Regions from separate parts of the Rossellomorea sp. GCM10028870 genome, predicted to be linked through region 4. Evidence: riboswitches for the same ligand, from Rfam matches in the RefSeq annotation. Region 4 holds a riboswitch; each other region holds the start of a gene.
What was found. A riboswitch is a leader RNA that binds a small molecule or an ion and turns the genes downstream of it on or off. The one in region 4 is predicted to bind cyclic di-GMP.
Positions count from the first base shown of each region.

Region 1: it holds a riboswitch for cyclic di-GMP, as region 4 does, so the genes downstream of both, ACFQWC_RS15570 (hypothetical protein) here and ACFQWC_RS19655 (anti-repressor SinI family protein) in region 4, are expected to answer to the same signal.
Region 2: it holds a riboswitch for cyclic di-GMP, as region 4 does, so the genes downstream of both, ACFQWC_RS22040 (EAL domain-containing protein) here and ACFQWC_RS19655 (anti-repressor SinI family protein) in region 4, are expected to answer to the same signal.
Region 3: it holds a riboswitch for cyclic di-GMP, as region 4 does, so the genes downstream of both, ACFQWC_RS17225 (amidase) here and ACFQWC_RS19655 (anti-repressor SinI family protein) in region 4, are expected to answer to the same signal.

Region 1 covers NZ_JBHTGN010000003.1:352,732-357,208, reverse strand. The annotation lists gene ftsX (permease-like cell division protein FtsX) at 1-713, shown strand, start outside; gene ACFQWC_RS15575 (murein hydrolase activator EnvC family protein) at 753-2,102, shown strand; cyclic di-GMP riboswitch class I at 2,248-2,338, shown strand; gene ACFQWC_RS15570 (hypothetical protein) at 2,465-2,701, shown strand; gene rpsN (30S ribosomal protein S14) at 2,900-3,169, shown strand; gene ACFQWC_RS15560 (type B 50S ribosomal protein L31) at 3,200-3,445, shown strand; gene ACFQWC_RS15555 (hypothetical protein) at 3,506-3,880, shown strand; gene ACFQWC_RS15550 (class I SAM-dependent methyltransferase) at 4,215-4,477, shown strand, end outside.
Region 2 covers NZ_JBHTGN010000007.1:59,272-63,748, reverse strand. The annotation lists gene ACFQWC_RS22055 (CAP domain-containing protein) at 1-725, opposite strand, end outside; gene ACFQWC_RS22050 (DmpA family aminopeptidase) at 901-1,950, shown strand; gene ACFQWC_RS22045 (DNA-3-methyladenine glycosylase) at 2,047-2,631, shown strand; cyclic di-GMP riboswitch class II at 2,736-2,816, shown strand; gene ACFQWC_RS22040 (EAL domain-containing protein) at 2,907-3,617, shown strand; gene ACFQWC_RS22035 (ABC transporter permease subunit) at 3,757-4,477, shown strand, end outside.
Region 3 covers NZ_JBHTGN010000004.1:193,950-198,426, reverse strand. The annotation lists gene ACFQWC_RS17240 (TetR/AcrR family transcriptional regulator) at 1-524, shown strand, start outside; gene ACFQWC_RS17235 (DUF1284 domain-containing protein) at 597-1,022, opposite strand; gene ACFQWC_RS17230 (NAD-dependent epimerase/dehydratase family protein) at 1,038-1,691, opposite strand; gene ACFQWC_RS17225 (amidase) at 1,719-2,606, opposite strand; cyclic di-GMP riboswitch class I at 2,648-2,733, opposite strand; gene ACFQWC_RS17220 (hypothetical protein) at 2,871-3,089, opposite strand; gene ACFQWC_RS17215 (hypothetical protein) at 3,073-3,225, opposite strand; gene ACFQWC_RS17210 (hypothetical protein) at 3,238-3,432, opposite strand; gene ACFQWC_RS17205 (hypothetical protein) at 3,559-4,477, opposite strand, start outside.
Region 4 covers NZ_JBHTGN010000005.1:237,256-241,732, forward strand. The annotation lists gene fabZ (3-hydroxyacyl-ACP dehydratase FabZ) at 1-104, shown strand, start outside; gene ACFQWC_RS19635 (hypothetical protein) at 308-601, shown strand; gene ACFQWC_RS19640 (class D sortase) at 636-1,229, opposite strand; gene ACFQWC_RS19645 (XRE family transcriptional regulator) at 1,222-1,551, opposite strand; gene ACFQWC_RS19650 (TasA family protein) at 1,812-2,501, shown strand; cyclic di-GMP riboswitch class I at 2,888-3,032, shown strand; gene ACFQWC_RS19655 (anti-repressor SinI family protein) at 3,066-3,203, shown strand; gene ACFQWC_RS19660 (helix-turn-helix domain-containing protein) at 3,238-3,558, opposite strand; gene ACFQWC_RS19665 (YwpF-like family protein) at 3,655-4,095, opposite strand; gene ACFQWC_RS19670 (single-stranded DNA-binding protein) at 4,364-4,477, shown strand, end outside.

The DNA of each region.
Region 1 (4,477 bases), on a different contig from region 4:
ACGTTGAAGTTCGCGTCCTACTCGAGGTTGGTACTGAAAAAGCTCAAATTGATGAAATAGATAAGAAGATTAACCAAATAAGTGGAGTCGAATCCGTCGAGTATTCCTCTAAAGAAGAGGAACTTCAGAACCTTGTGAAAGATCTGGGAGACGATTTCAGATTATTTGAACAAGATAACCCATTATATGATGTGTTTATTGTAAAAGCAGAGAATCCTCGAGACACTGGGAAGATTGCTGCTGAAATCAGCAAGTATGAGAATGTAAATGAAGCCCTGTATGGTGAAGCGAAGATCGAGAAATTATTTAACGTACTGGAAATGAGCCGAAACGTTGGCCTGGTGTTAATCATCGGTCTGTTGTTTACCGCCATGTTCCTCATCTCAAATACAATAAAAATTACGATTGTCGCAAGAAGAAGGGAAATCGAGATAATGAAACTCGTGGGTGCAACCAACTGGTTTGTACGCTGGCCATTTATACTAGAAGGATTATGGCTTGGAATTTTAGGTTCTATTATCCCGATCGCTCTTGTAACAACAGGTTACTACTATGCCTATGACTTTATTAAACCAAAACTACAAAACCATTTTATTCAGATATTGGATTTTACCCCCTTTATCTATCAAGTAAACGGATTAATTCTATTAATGGGTTGCTTGATCGGGGCATGGGGAAGCTTTATGTCTGTTCGTAAGTTCTTAAAAGTGTAAAATTTGATAGGTTGATAGAAGCTGAAAGGAGCATGCCGCTTGAACAAGAAGTATTTCATATCATTATCAATTGCAGCAGCATTAACAATCGGAAGTCTACCAACATTGGGGACAACTGCTAACGCTCATTCCTCCGTGGAGGATCTAAAGAAACAGCAAGATGACATTTCTTCTAAAAAAGAAGAAATTAACGGAAAGATTGATGAGAAAAAGTCAGAAATTAACCAAAACATCAATAAACAACAAGAAATCCAAACACAAATTGCTGAAATCAGTACAAAATTAAAAGATACTGAAACTAAGATAGCTGAAAAAACAAAAGAGATTGATGAAACAACTGCAGAAATCAATAAACTTAAAGAAGAAATTAAAATTTTAGAAGAAAAAATTAAAGAACGTAACGAACTATTAAAAGAACGTGCCCGTGCGATCCAGGAAAAAGGCGGCTCTGCAAATTATCTTGATGTACTACTTGGCGCGGACAGCTTCGGTGACTTCATCAACCGTGTAACAGCAGTAAATACAATCGTAAGTGCCGATAAAAAGATCATGGACGAACAAAAACGTGATCAGGCTGAATTAGAAAAGAAACAAGAAGAAGTAGAAGCAAAGCTTGCAGAATTAGAATCTACTAAAGCAAGTCTTGAATCTCTTAAACAAGATCTTGATAGTCAAAAAGCTCAAAAAGCTGAGTTATTCAAGCAGCTTGAAGCACAACAGGCTTCTCTTGAAGTAGAGAAAAAAGATCTTCAAAAAGAATCGGATGAGCTTTCTAAAATGGAACACCAGCTTGAAGGTGAAATCCAGGCTGAACAAGCACGCTTAGCAGAACTTGCACGTCAGCGTGAGATCGAGCGCAAGCGTCAAGCGGAAGCAGAAGCGGCTAAACGTGCAGCAGCTCAACAACAAGCAACAACAAGCAGCAGCGGTGGTTCTTCTTCAGCTCCTGCTGAAACAGCTCCAAGTGCACCAGTAAGTGCCGGTGCCTGGACATCTCCAGCTTCCGGAACGATTACAACAAACTTTGGCTGGGACGTGTTGAACGGTAAAAAGCGTTTTCACTATGGTACAGATATCGCAGCGCGCGGCAGTGTTCCAATCTCTGCAGCTGCTGATGGATATGTCATCAAGAGTCACTATAGCTCAAGCTATGGAAATGTAGTATACATCACTCACTCAATCAACGGTCAAACGTTCACAACTGTTTATGCCCACATGGCTTCTTCATCTGTAAGCACTGGACAAGCAGTTAACAAGGGTGACAGAATCGGTTACATGGGTAACACAGGATACTCTTTCGGGCAGCATTTACACTTTGAACTTCATGCAGGTTCATGGAATGCATCGAAATCAAATGCTGTAAACCCACGTCAATATATTAACTTTTAATCTTAAAACCCTGCTTCAATAGAAGCGGGGTTTTTTTACGACGGGTTTTCTAGTTATATGAAAGTCTAGAGAATATTCACTAATTCCATTAAGAATCTTCTCATACATTACGTTTTTTAGTATAATGACAACTGTAGTTCCTACAATTTGATAAGGGCAAACTAATTGAAAGATTAGGACGCAAAGCCTCGGGTCTACCATTCTCAGATGAGAATAACGATGGCCGGGTTACCGAAAACAATGGATTACAATGAATACTATTCCGAACGTTTATTAGTATCATTTAGCCTGCCTTTTTGGTGGGCTTTTTTATCTATACGACGTGTTTGGTAGGATTTGAATCTGTAGTAAGGATGATGATGTTGGAATTGACTGAATTAAAAAGGCAATTAAGAAGTTTTTGTAGAAGGAATAGGACTGCTTTGAGGTCTACTGATGTAGGTGAATATACAGCTGAAGAAATCACAGAGATAATTATCGAACGTATAGGTGCTGAAGAGGTTAAGAAAATCCTAATGGACATTGAAGTCATCAATCGCCGTAGCGGAGATACAGTTAAATACTTTATACTTATTTTAGAAGGTTTAAAAGCAGCATAGGACATATAAAACCGAATGCCGGGTTGAATGGTATTCGGTTTTAACTATTTTTAATAGATTTCATTTTAGATCGGTTCTGGAAAGTTCACTCCAAAAGATAGCAGGTAAATATCATTGCAAAAAGATAGAGAGTATGTTTTAATGACATTATTCCGTTATAAAACGTAATGATTACGATTAAAGAAGGAGTGAATCATTTTGGCCAAGAAATCAAAGGTAGTAAAAGAGAAGAAGCGTCAGGAGCTTGTTCAGAAGTATGCAGATTTGCGCAGGGATTTAAAGGAGAAGGGTGATTATGAAGCGTTAAGGAAGCTGCCGAGGGATTCCTCGCCGACGCGATTAAACAGTCGCTGTGAAGTTACAGGGAGACCAAGAGGCTATCTCCGTAAATTTAAGATGTCCCGTATCGCTTTCAGAGAGTTTGCTCATAAAGGGCAAATACCCGGCGTCAAAAAATCAAGTTGGTAATACATTAATCTTCAAGGTGGGGAATTAAGAATGAAAAAAGACATTCATCCAGAGTATCAACAAGTGGTATTTATGGACACGAACAGCGGTTTTTCCTTTTTAACTGGATCTACGAAAACATCCAATGAAACGATTGAGTGGGAAGACGGGAACACGTATCCTTTATTAAAAGTAGAAGTAAGTTCGGACACGCATCCATTTTATACAGGAAGACAGAAGTTCTCTGATCGCGGAGGCCGTGCAGAACGCTTCTTGAAAAAATACAACATGAACTAGTGCATGTCGTACCACTACAAAGAATAGGTTAAGGTATAAACTTATGCCGAGGTGAATACGATGAACGAACATTTAATGGAAATTGTCGCACGGGATATTGTTAAAGGCCTGCCGAATAAAAAAAGGGACATCTATCAATATGTGGTCGGTCTTGAAGATGAATTGGCGAGCCGATCCGAGACGTCTGAGGAATTTATGGCCTTACTTGTGAAACACTCTCCTCATCAACAGGCAGCCACTCATTTTAAAATGAGCTTTGGAGAGCTGATGAGGCGGATGAGGGAAATCGAACAAGAGATTAATGCGAAATTAGATCAAAAGCTGCAAAATGTAACGTGGATTGATTATACAGACACCATTCGATCGATGAAAGGAACAGAAGCAATAAATTCAAGATACTTCTTCTTTTCCATGAATCATGCATATACTAAATAATAAGTAGAAGTTTAGAGTTTAAATCGTAATCATTTCGTTATAAAAGTAATACTTAGTAGGAAATAGCAGGGAACCGGTGTTTTTCTTTCTATACTGTCCACTGATCAATCACTGCAAAAAACATAGAGGAAACCCCTATACTACAAAAGCAGAAATAAAGGATTCTCCTTCATGGGGAATCCTTTTATAATTCAAAATTTCGACACACATTACTCCATGCTATCTGTAATAATTCTCCTATAGGATACACTATGAGTAAATAACTTGCTTGTATATAAAAGATTTAAGATACTAATACATATGAGGGTATATTTAACGAATGGAGGAATTCCCAATGGCCGGAGATTTATTTGAACACCATAAGGCTTCAAAGCTCCTGGATCCAAGACGTCAAGAGCTCGTACCGGTGGAAAAAGTTCTCGAACTACTCAAACTCAATGAAGACGATATCGTCGCCGACTTGGGCTGTGGAAATGGCTACCTGACCCTTCCCATTGCGAAAACGGTTGAATCGAATGTCCAGGCAGTAGATCTGCAGCAGGAAATGCTGGAATATTTGAAACACCGTGCAAATAAAGAAAATGTAGACAATATCGT
Region 2 (4,477 bases), on a different contig from region 4:
TGACTGGGATCCTTCGCTGTTCCCACGCCAATATGAGTGACTTGTTTATTTAAAATATTTTTGCGGTGTCCGGGACTGTTCATCCAAGCGTTAACGACAGATTCAGGTGTTTTTTGTCCAACGGCAATGTTTTCTGCTGCCGTGGAGTAATCCACCCCGAAATTCTCCATCATTTCAAAAGGAGATCCGTACGTAGGAGACGTATGAGAGAAATAGTCATTTTCCTTCATGTCCTCTGATTTCATCTCCGCCACATTCGCTAACTCTCCATCCATCTTCAGGGCATTAAGTCCATTTTTCTTGCGTTCCTGGTTGGTCAAATCCACTACTTGCTTCATAAATCCATTTGCATCTGAAGTCTGTGTATCCTGCTTAGGCTGCTGTTCCGTGGGTGGTTCGGGCTGACCCGTATTCGGTTCTTGTGCAGGCTGATTCGGCTGCCCGGCTTCTTCATTTCCAGGCGTATTTTCCTCACCTGGATCTAAGTGTGTAAATTCGCGTAAGTCTCCATTTGGATCGATCGGAGCCATGAAACGGTGAAGGGGAGTTTGGTTTCCTTGCATCCCATCCATTCTATCTCGTCCATTGTTTCCATAGGAAACCGGATCGTAATTCACGTTCTGTGTATCCATCAGGTTATCGTTTGTATCGTTAGTGTTACAGGCAGTCATCAGCATAAACGGGATGACGGCACAGACTGTTATCGAAAGAAAGCGTTTTTTCATGTTTGATCCTCCAATATTGTTGATTACCTTTTATAACAGGCATTAACAGTCTTTAATATGTACTCCCGCCTTCATTTTTACCCTGTAAAAAATAGGGTTTACTTCTGTGTTTTAAAAGGGTTTTGAGCTCTTGCCCCGAATAATTACTGATAAGGAAGAAGGAGGTTTTTCATTAATGGAACGGAAACGATTTCGGGAGATCGGAGGTAGTATCGGCTCGTATACATGTGGGGAAAATAACAGTATTACCGATATTGAGGGAGTGAAGGTTGGGCATAAAACCCTTCACTATGAGCATGACGGTACCGTGGTAAGGACGGGTGTTACGGCGGTATTACCTCATGAAGGCAATCTGTTTCGAGAAAAGATATTTGCTGCCAGCTATGTAATCAATGGCTTTGGAAAAACAGTCGGGACGATTCAAATGGAGGAGCTGGGTGTCCTTGAGAGCCCGATTCTCTTGACGAATACTCTTTCCGTTGGGGATGTGTTAAAAGGGACCGTTCAATATATGCTGGGCGAAACACCTGAAATCGGCGACACAACAGGGACAGTAAATGTCGTTGTGGGAGAATGCAATGATGGTTATCTCAATGATATCCGGGGCCTTCATGTAAAGCCTGAAGATGCCAGGGAAGCCATTCTTCATGCACAATCCGGACCTGTTGAAGAAGGGTGTGTAGGAGCGGGAACCGGGATGCTTTGTTTAGGATATAAAGGAGGTATAGGGACGAGCTCCAGGGAGTATGCATTTGGAGATGAAAAGTATAAAGTGGGAGCACTCGTATTAACGAATTTCGGCCACAGAAAAGATTTAATGGTTCCCACCCTTCACACCGGGGAGGATATGGATATACCCGATGGATCCATCATGATCATCTTAGCTACCGATGCACCTCTCAATGAAAGGCAGCTTAAACGATTGGCCAAACGTGCTTCATTCGGTCTTTCAAGAACGGGTTCGTATGCAGCACATGGAAGTGGTGATGTTGTTCTTGCTTTCTCTACTGCTCACCGGATTCCACATCAGCCCGACAATGATAACACGATTCTTTACTCTTTCATTAAAGAAGACGGACCGATCATATCCACCCTATTTGAAATGACCGTGGATAGCGTAGAAGAAGCCATTTGGAACTCTCTTTGTAAAGCAGAAACCACAACGGGCAGGAATGATCGGAAGGTGGAAGCCATACCTTTAGATTTGTTTAAGGGTAGGCTATAAATAAAAGCTAAACATTCTATTATATTTAACCCTCAAGTAAATGGGGTATACCAATACTTATAAGTACTGACTATTTGGTTAAAGGAAGTGAAAATCATGAAGTATACGCCTATGCCGCCTTCCTTTTTCGAACAACCCACTTTGGAGCTTGCAAAGTCCCTGTTGGGATGTGTATTAATGAAAGAGACGGAGGAGGGAACTGCATCAGGTTACATTGTGGAAACGGAAGCCTATTTAGGGCCTGAGGATCGAGCGGCTCACAGTTATGGAAACAGGCGTACGAAGCGGACGGAAGTCATGTTTCATGAAGCAGGCCGGATATATACATATGTTATGCATACCCATTGTTTAGTGAATGTAGTGAGCGGTGAACGAGAGAAGCCTGAAGCGATTCTCATTAGAGCCGTTGAACCACTTGAAGGGTTGGGGCTTATGGAAAGAAGAAGGCCGGGTCATATAAAGAAAAATTGGACAAATGGTCCAGGAAAGCTGACGAAAGCGTTAGGCATCACAATGGAGGACTACGGAGGGAGCTATTTAGAACCGCCTCTCATCATCTCAAGAGGATACCAGCCAGAAAACATTGTAGAAGGAAAACGAATAGGAATTGAAAACACTGGAGAAGCGAGGGATTATCCATGGAGGTTTTGGGTTAAAGACAATCCGTATGTATCAAGATGAGTGTTTTTTTAAGAATTTTCTAATATTCATTGAAAACACACCCCATAAGTACTACGTTTGTGGTATATTTTTCTTATAAGACTAATTTCATTGAATACAGACAATTCGAATGGGAGCTTTGAACCTAAATGATAGATGGGCGCTTACATTTAGGGGAGCTAGTAGCGCAACCGACCACATACGAACGTAGGAATACGTTTTTGTGTGGTTTTTTTATAAGGCTTTTTTACATTTAGACATCTTCTATAAAAATAAACAGAGAGTATAGGGGTCCTATGAACATCTTTACTATTTTTCAAAACGATTATATTTATCATGATTTTCAGCCCTTATATGAAATGGGCAAGCATCAATCCCTCTATGCATATGAGGGCCTGTTACGAAACAAGTATAACGAAAACCCTGAAAGTGTCTTTCAGTCTGCCATGAAAGCGAATATCTTATATAAGCTTGATACCTTATCCATTTCAAAAGCTCTTGAAAGCTTTTCAGAGAATGGATTGAAGAACTGTAAGTTATTTCTTAATATTTATATTACGACGATTCTTCACCCAAGCTTTCATACCTATTTTTATGACCTCATGAAGAAGCATCCTGAAATTAAGGGGCGTCTTGTACTTGAGATTAATGAGTCGAGTGCGGAGGAACTCTGGCAGAATCCATTATTAAAAGAGTCACTCAAAGAACTTAAGCAATATGGAGTATGGTATGCGATTGATGACTTTGGTCAAGGGACATCCTCCATCAAGAAATCCATTGAATATGAACCGGAAATCATTAAGCTGGATCGCTATTTTGCTCTAAATCTGGCTCAAGATGATAAGAAACAACGATTCCTGTCCTTTTTTAATCAATTTTACGGTAAGGATACGTTAATTGTGTTAGAAGGAATTGAAACCAAACAGGATATGAAAGTGGCAGAGGAAATTGGGATTACAATAGGACAAGGCTTTTATCTGGGAAGGCCAAGTCGACTATTAGCTTAAATGGAATGGTGACTCTGAAGTGTGGGAGTTACCTTTTTTCGTGGAAACCTACAGTGGTTTTGTCGGAATTGAAATAAAATTGAAAATATTTAACATTTCCATTAAACTGAGGAAAAAGAGAAAAAAAGGGGATCAAAGTATGAGGCTTCTCACATTTCCGCTGAAATTTATGTTCTATTATATTCTCGGGTTGATTGGTATTTTAGCCGTGAGTATCGCACCTGAAGTATTTAAGGAGAGGGGTCTGTATAATTTTGTCGGATTCTTTGAAGAGTTCATTAAATTTGTTTTTGTATTTTTGGACCGTGAAAATTGGAGCTATTCCTATAAAGGGATAACCGTCGATTTTCTGGACATGCTTTGGGGACCTTATCTGTATTCTTTGCAGATTATCGGCGGAGCATTGGGTTTGGGCCTGGGAATAGCATTCATCCTTACACTATTCACAGTGTTTTTGCCCCGATGGGTTACGTCTTCTCTAAAGAAAGTATTAAACCTATTTGAGACGGTACCTGACTTAATGTTTGCGTTTATGCTCCAGCTTCTCATTGTGTATGGTATAAAGCATTTCGGCTTCGAATTAATGAAATTTACAGAGTTTGGGGATGAAAAGATCTTTCTTGCTCCTATCATCACATTATCGATTATTCCCATGATCTCTTTCTTTCGTATTCTTCTTTTTATTATGGAAGAAGAGATGCTTAAGCCACATATAGAGTTTGCCCAAAGTAAGGGAATGTCAAAAGGCAGGATCCTCTTTGCCCACGTACTGAAAAATATTTCTCCAAGCCTGTTTTATCATGGAAAGCTGATTATTTGGGGGATGCTGTCGAGCTTATTTATCATTGAAACGATTTTCA
Region 3 (4,477 bases), on a different contig from region 4:
ATGAAATCCATGATCTCCTCAGTGAAATGAAAATGGACACCCATCGTTATTATAAAAAAAGATTATATGGGATTTACGGAAAAAAAATCGAACCCTACTTCTGGGATATCACTATGATGATTCAAGGTTTTTTCCATTCTTATTTAGAATTGGTGATGCTTGATAAAATCGAATTGGATTTTGCCTATTTGTCCCGATTCATATTGAAACGTACGGATGATTTAGTGGAAGGCTTACTAAAAAGCGGGGATCAGCCTGTTCTTTCCTTTGAAAAAGTGGAGGATCTGGTGAAGGATTTCACTTTATCTAACAGGATCAATGAGTCTACACTTGTTCATATGATCGAGGATGCACGTGAAGTAGCAGAGGATGAAAATACCAAAATTTCTCTGGAAGTCATTCAAGAGGAAATTCAAAAAGAGGAAACCCGGCAGGTCGTCATTAAAGGAATGATTGTGAATCTTGAAGAGGACCCATCGCTGAAGCATCTCGTGAATGCCTTGAGACATTTTTATGCATTCTGACCCGAAAGACCCGCTTAGCTCAAATGCGGGTCTTTTTTATTTTATAGGAGAAAGTAGTAAGAGAGCCTTCTCTTAAGCCAGAACTTTTTCTCTCAGCTTCCCGATCCCTTCCTTACAGACCCCATATTCAAGCCAGGAGCAGCCTTTACATAGATGATCAAGATCCTCAGGTTTCACTTTATTAGCCGTTCGGATAATCAGATCTGATTTCATATAGGTTTCCCCGTGTTTCAGCTCTAAATGCCGGAGGACACGGCTATCTAATGATAGAACATGATCATTGGAGTTTTCACTTTTTTCACATACTGTTTTCCCTTTATGTGGACATGCTTGACAGGCGTCATCAAAGGCTTGAACGACCTGAATGGGAAGATCCCTTTCATCATTTCGTATTTCTCCCACTATTTCCGTCATAACGTTTACAAAATCAGGACTATACCCCATGCCTTTAAATCCGTGGGTGCAAAGAAGATGATGTCCCCTAAGTACTCTCTTCATTTTATCCTCCTCTTTTTACAGCTGCTGAATTTGATCCGATTCATGGAAGGTTACTTTTTCACTGACATGGCCATTGGCGGCACGGTACATTCCATAAGCCACTTGACCACCTGAGATGCTTCTGTACTTTTTTAACTTACCTACCATTACCGGGCGGATGGCTCTGGAAAAGATTTCTCCCGCTTTTTCCCCAAGGCGGAATTCATCTCTTTCCCCTAAAAGAAGGGATGGCCTGAAAATGTGCAGGGCAGGATAATTCAGGGCTATTAAGTCTTCCTCGAGCTCCCCTTTCACCTTACTATAAAAGAACGGTGAACCGGAGCTCGCCCCAATAGCTGATATGACCATATATTGTTTGGCCCCATGGTCCTTACCGAGGTTTCCTAGCTGAACGGGGTATTCGTAATCTACCTTTCTAAATGCTTCCTTCGTCTGCGCCTTCTTGATGGTCGTTCCAAGACAACAAAATACATCGTCGATTTCCTCGTGGGGCAGGAGCTTCATCTGATCGAATGGGATGATTCGTTCATCCAACTTCTCATGCTTCACCCCGCTGCTTCTTCTCACGAACGAAATCACTTTTTTATACTCGGGACTCTTGATGAGTATTTCAATCAGGTGTGAACCAACCAATCCAGTGGATCCTTCAACCAAGGCTACTTTCGGCATCTTTCATTCCTCATTTCTTCTTTGTCTCTATTCAGATAGATCCTTCCAGCTTCTGTGATGATGAACTGCGATTCCATTATAGGAAGAATATGTACCATACTGGGCATCAACAAGAGCAAGTTCAGCAAGCATGATTTGCTCTCCATTTTCATGAAATGTCAGGAATTCCCCTTCAGCAGATGGAGCTGTTTCCACTCCTACCTTCACCTTTTTCCCTGCAGCCTGGGCAAATTCCATCTCATTCCTGACAAGTTCAATGATTCCATTCTCCCCATTCGCCAGATCCCGGTATGCCATAACACCAACTTCATCCGTCCTCCCAATCACCCACTGAGCAAGGTTACCTTTTCCTAATTCATTGTTAAATGTTTTCCCATCAAACCAAAATGGAATATCCATCCCTAATGGAAGCTGAAGCGAATCAGATCGAATCACTGCTTCATTCACCATCTTCTGATAATTCAACACCGTCTTGCCGTAGGCGGTTGACCATCCGGATAAAAGGTAAGGCTCCACATCCAAATGAACACCGGTAAATCTTTGATCCTCACTCGTTTCAAACTGGTATTCCTCCAGCCAATCAAAAAAAGCAATGAGGGCGGATTGTCCTTTTACGGTCGCCCATTTTGGAGCCCCGTCCAAGGCGTACACGTGTATATTTTCTAAAGTCGCCATTTGAATAAATAGTTGATAGTGTTCCTTCTCTATGTTCGGGTTCACTTGCAGATACACTTCATCTACTCCATGAACTTTAAAAAATCCGATGATTTCTTCTTTATGTCCGACGATGTCAACCGTATTCCAAAGCCACGTGCTTTTCCCTCTCACGTCCATACCAGCTGCCTTTTCATTTGATTGGTAAGAATTGATACTCAACAGGATCAGACAAATACTCATCTTCCATATTCTATTCATCTTTCATTCTCCTCTTCTTGAGCCTTGACTCTTGTGAGGAGCCTGGCAGCTTGGCGGCCATTCGAAAGACGGGCAGGCCGATAGCTTTTTCAGTCCTTGCTTTTCAACAAGTTTGCCTTTTTCAGTTTGTTTTATTCTTCCTCTTTAGTATAGTCCTTTTTCCTTTATTGAAAAGATGTAATTTTCAATTAATAATCATATCAAAAAAGCGCCAGTCACTTTCGGATTGGCGCTTTTTTATGTACTGCTCATGACACTATTTGCTTATAATTCTTCATCCTCGAAAAATTGCTGTAATTTCTCATCTTGTTCAGGATCTGCATTTTCAGACGCATACGGATTATCCTTGACTCCTGCTGTATCCATATTTGTTTTGATGGCGAGAAATGGTCCTTTCGGTTCCTCTGCGATGACACGGTCGTTTAACTGTTTGAAATCGGGCATGTCTTTATTTCCTTTTTTCACTTTATCTTCTTCCTTCAATCGTTTCACCACCATTCTTATAAGCGATTAGAATAATATCCTCTTCCGTTTGCTGGCGAAGTTCACTTTCCATGTTTCTCACTATATTCAAGGTATCTTCAGACAGGTCCGCTACGGGAAATTCTTTCGTATTCATTCTTATCATCTCCTACCCATTTTCATTGGATTGTCCGATTTCCTTTTCTGCCATGAACCCGTTTCCTTCCTCTACTGCATGATGTTCCTCCACAGACTCTCCCGGAACATAGACTTGACTGGGATTTCGAACCTCATTATTCAAAGTGAATTCCGGGTTTAACGGCGTGTCCATTCGTAACTCTTCAGGTTTCTTATGATCTCTCATCTATTCCACCTCCAGTATTTAGTATGGCTACTGAATACATAATCATGCAAAACACGAAAAATCGACTGGCATCGGGCAGCAAAAAAAGCGTTAAGCAATAACGGTGCTTAACGCCATGAAACTGATTCAAACCCACGTATAATCCCTTCCCCAGCTATCCCGGGCAAGATCTTTGATTTCATCGACAATTTCATTTTCCACAGCAAAGGCATCTCCCTGTTCATAAGGGTTGTAGTGGAAAGCGTATAGGCGGGAAACAAACTCGTGAAACGGAAGTGAGCATTCTCCTTCCAGTTCCCCGTTTTCCATGACGGAAGGTTCGATGCCCTGCCCCCAGTTCTGTGATCCATCATTATTCGGATTATAAAAATAGATCCGGTATTCGCCCTTGGGATCCTGGGTGATTCTCAAAATCGAAACGGCATGGAAGCCAAGGAGCTTTCCATGAACATTTGTGATGAAGATCCCGACTGGATTCGGATAGATCAATCCGTAGTCATCATTGTATTCCGGGTGGTGAGTGGCATAGAATAGGCGAACGAATCCCGGATAGTCAGAAATGAGGCCTGTTAGTGAATCAATGACTGTGCTAAACCCTTTTTGAACCCAATCTCCATAAAATTCCGGATTCACCCAGCGGTGTCCATCTTCCCCTCTAAGCGATACACGTCTCATCATCTCACTATAAATACGGTCAAGATGAGGAACGAGAACAAGTGACACAGGATCAAGCTCTTGATGAAGCTCAGGCGCCAGCCCTCCACTTAATTCTTTCGAATGGACCGGCGTTCCTTCAAACATTATATCGATATCTCCGTCCCTCGCTGCCCGTGGAATCAGTTCGAGTAAGTACCCAGGAGCATGCTGTGCCCAAAGGCTGATCCCCCGCGCTGTTTGACAAGTCGGGTTTAAGCCTTGGCCAATCCCGATCGGTTGACCGAGGACATTGATGACACCGGCCAGAAGGACAGAATTTGCTGTAATTCCGTCTCCAGCTTTACACGAATTAAGGAGCGTCTTCCGTACTTCCGGTCGAATATCAAGC
Region 4 (4,477 bases):
GTTTTAAAGGACCGATCGGTAAAGGAAAAGGCGTGGCGACTGTTGATGGTGAGGTTGCCTGCGAATTGGAAATGATGTTTGCTCTGGGAGATAAACAAGAATAGTCAATATGTAAACTGGGTTTGGAGTGATTTCGTTCACTTCAGGCCCAGTTTTCTGTTAAATCACTTTCACGCTTCTCAAATATAATTTCTCCAAAAAATTGCTCTCAAAATGCAAGTTAATTCATTTTCAGGGAATGCTAACGAAAGACCAAAGTAACGGTCTTACATTAACTAACGTACACGTTAGAAAGGAGTAATACATCATGAGCAAAAAATTACTTTCAATTCTTGGTGGATCAGCACTTGCTGCCATGCTTCTTGTAGGATGTAACGCAGACCAGGAGCCTCCTCCGGAAGATGAGGCACCAACGGAAGAAGAAATGCCGGAAGATGACGGCATGAATGAGAATGACGATATGGGTAATAACGAAATGGATGAGTCCCAAGATAAGAACGAGCCAGGGGACAAAGATGCAGCGAAGGATGAAAACACGCCTGAAGAAGACGCTGTAGAAGATGATCTAGATATGCAAGATCAGGATAATAAGGACGAGTAGTAGTGGGGCGCAGAGGCTATTAGCTTTCTGCGCTTTAATTTACTTTTCGGGCATTGATGATGTAACGCTCTTCTGTACTTGAAAGGTATTCGAATGGATAGCATGTGGAAAGGGTGAGGATTTCTTCTGGAGAGGTTGGCTCAAGGACGGAAAGATCAGTCTCATCCACAATGAACGTTTCATATATCTCATATTCATATACACCAGTCTTCAACTGAATAGATAAGGTATCCCCTTTTCTTAGCTCCCCCATTTGTTTGAACACGGTATCCCGGTGACCAGCAAGAAAAATTCGGTCTTGTTGCCCAGGAAGTTTAGTTGTTGAGACGTGACCAACTCCTCTTTCTAAGTCCTCTTCATGGGTACCTGAGATGATTGGAACTTCACGCCCTAATTTTGGGATATTTAAAAGCCCTATCACATCACCGGTTTCAAAGTGATATTCCATTTTGACTGATTCTAGACTTCCGGAATTCTCCTCAGAATCTTTTAGAACCAAACTCTTCGCCTCTTTTAAAGAATCCATCTGAGCCTCTTCCTGCTTATTCATTTCCGAAATAGCGAGAACGGAACAACCTATTCCTATTAATAGAAGAATGGATCCAGTAACTAATAGTAGTCTATTCATTGTTATGCTTACTCCTTTTATATTGTACAAAAGAAAGGAAGTCATGAAATTCTTCCTTGGTTAAACCGTGCTCAATAGCATGTTCAAGAGGTTCAATCCACTCTTCACCAAGAATAATTACTTTATTATGCGCAGAGGTTATATTTTCTAAAGAAGTATCCAAAGTAAGTGCAATTTTTTTTAATACCTTAATAGAGGGGTTTTTCTGCAGCCCCCTTTCTATGGAGCTAATGTAAGACTTAGAAACATTAGAATGTAATGCTAATTCATTAATTGTTAAACCTTTCTGCTCACGCAGATTCTTAATCCGCTCACCTACCATGAATATTACTCCCTTTATAACAGTTTAATTCATTATATAGAACAAAATGTATTTTATAAAATACAAAAAAGTTAATAAAACAAAGCAATTTTGAGAGAATGACCGATAATTGCTCATTAGAGTTGTGTATTGGATGTATTTGAGGATTTCAAATTAAGAATTTGAATCTTATAATGAATTAATAAGTTCTTTAAAAAGAACAAAACAGTAACAATCAACATTAATTAAGTATATATTCATATATTATAGGGGATGAAAATATGAATTCTAAAAAACTAATCATTTTATTTACTGTAGTTTTCATTTATTCAGGATTAGTGAATATACAAAAGGCTACAGCGAACGAAATAGATCTGATAGTTATCCCTGATGAAGTATTTCTTTTTAAAATAGATAATATGAAACCTGGGGATTGGACGGAAAAAACGTTAACGATTAAAAATGGAGGAACTGAAGACATAAGCTATACTTTTCAAGTAAACAGTAAGCAACCTGATAAGAAGCTTTTTAATGAATTAGATTTAATGGTTTATACGGATAGTTCATCAAATTTACTATTTGATGATAAACTAAAAAATTTCAACGGATTTTCACCGAAATTATTGAAAAAAGGTGAAAGGAAAGATTTAATGTTTTCAATTATGATTCCCTATGAACTGGGGAACGAGTATCAAAATACTTCAGCACTATTTGAGATCATTATATCGGCAGAATCCAATTTAGCCCCACAGCCTTCAGAAGATACTGATTCTACCACACCAATTATTGATAGGTCAGAATCAGATAAAAGCACATTTCCTTCAAAACCACTATCATCAAAGGGATTGAATTTACCAAATACTGCGACCGATATGTATAAATTACTATTTTTAGGGATTTCCTTTATTACTGCAGGGTTACTTTTAATATTTCTAAATAGATTTATACGAAAAAAGAAAGAGACATATTAATAAGAGGTGATGTTATGTACAAAAAAACCTGCAACCGCTGTACCAGACCATCCTACAGTAGTACTGAATCGGGCGAATGGATCTGCCCCACATGCGGATTTGACTTATCTAACCATGCGTTCTATAATCCTAGTAATTACCAAAGTATTAATGAAAAAGTCCTCCCTTTAAGAAAAAAGCTGGAAAGCTATAAAAATAGCATGTATTCGTAGTTTTACGACAAATACTAACAAGATATTCTAATAAAAAGACGCTTAATATTTTGATATTGTCAGAATATGGGTTAAAGTGTAGGAAAAAAGTGTAAATTAAATTGACGGAATTGACAAAAAACAACAAATGAAAGGAACTTTTATTAGTATAATCGAAGTAGTTCGAAGGGAAGAGTCAGATAAAGGCAAACTTATTGAAAGATGAGGACGCAAAGTCACAGATCTAAGGTTATAGAGTAGGCATATCTTCACAAACATGTTGAATATATGAATGTAGAAGGTGTGGTTATTTGAGAACTATGATGGCTGGATTGCCTGGAATACATACATGTATTTTGGGAGGGTATTTATATTGACAAATCGTGAACTTGATCTTGAATGGATGGAACTTATCAAACAAGCACTGGACGCCGGAATTTCTAAAAAAGAAATCAGAGAATTTCTTCATAATCAATCCCAGGAAATGAAAGCCGAGTACAAAGTGATTTAATATAAATAAAGTCTTGCGAGCCGATCGCAAGACTTTATTTATTACCTAATTTCCATTTGTTAAATTCAATGAACTCACGGAACTGCTCTTTTGAAATACCGGAATCCATAGCTTCTTCCGCAATTTTGAGCCACTCATGGTCGATATTCTGATTTTCTGATTGATCATGTAATAGAGCATCCATCGGAATTCCTAAAGCAGCTGACACTTTTTCAAGAAATTGGATAGATGGATTTTGTTGAAGGTTGCGTTCTATTGAGCTTAAATATGACTTAGCGACACCGGCTTTTTCAGCAAGCTCTGTCATAGACATTCTTTTTTCTTGTCGGTATTTCTTTACTCTTTCTCCGATCACAAGGGACACCTACCTAAGAACTTCATAACTGAAGTCACAAAAATTAATTTCATTATATCATAAAAATTCACATGGATATTACATAATTTCGTATAATTAAACACTAGGTTTAGCAGTGGCCGGAATACGCGGTTTCGATACCATTTTCTCACGGAATTCGCGAATGAGTTCTTCTCCTGAGTATCCTTTTTGAACTAAGTCGTCTAACAGTAATTCAGCATATTCGTTGCGCTGTTTCTTCAATTTCCCCTCAAACATAATGCTAATATGGTCATCCATCTCTTTAATACAACGGATGGATGTCATGAAAGCAGCCGGGTCATTGGCTTTATGAGAAATGACGACTTGGATTTCCAAATCTTCCTTCCTTTGTTGAGCCTCTTGAAAGAATTCAATATATTCATTCGACAAATATGTTTCGACGAGCCATGTACTCTGTCCATCTTCTTTATTTATAATCAGACCGTCCACAATTTCAAAGTCACGCAGTTCATCGTTTTCCACTACTTGAAGTGAAATAACTTTAAAGGTTTTCATGAACGAACATCTCCCATTTAAAGGTTTTATAAAATTATATCATAGTAGGAATTGTTTCCCTAACAAATTCCTCGATGAAAAAAAGAACGAAAGATGCAATTTTGTGATTTTGACCCCGCTTTTTAGTAAAAAACAGAAAATCTCCCTAGGGGAATTTCGGAAATTCAAGCCATTTTCGCCTCGAATTTCGGAAATTTACGATTTTACAACATAGGAGAGATGGTTGTAAGATGAAAACACCTTAAGAGAAAGGAGGGAACGAAGCGAATTGATCAACCAAGTGACCATCGTCGGAAGGCTGACCAAAGATCCTGAAGCAAGAAAGACATTGGAAGGAAAATCGATACTTAACGCTACAATAGCTGTGAATCGTAACTACAAG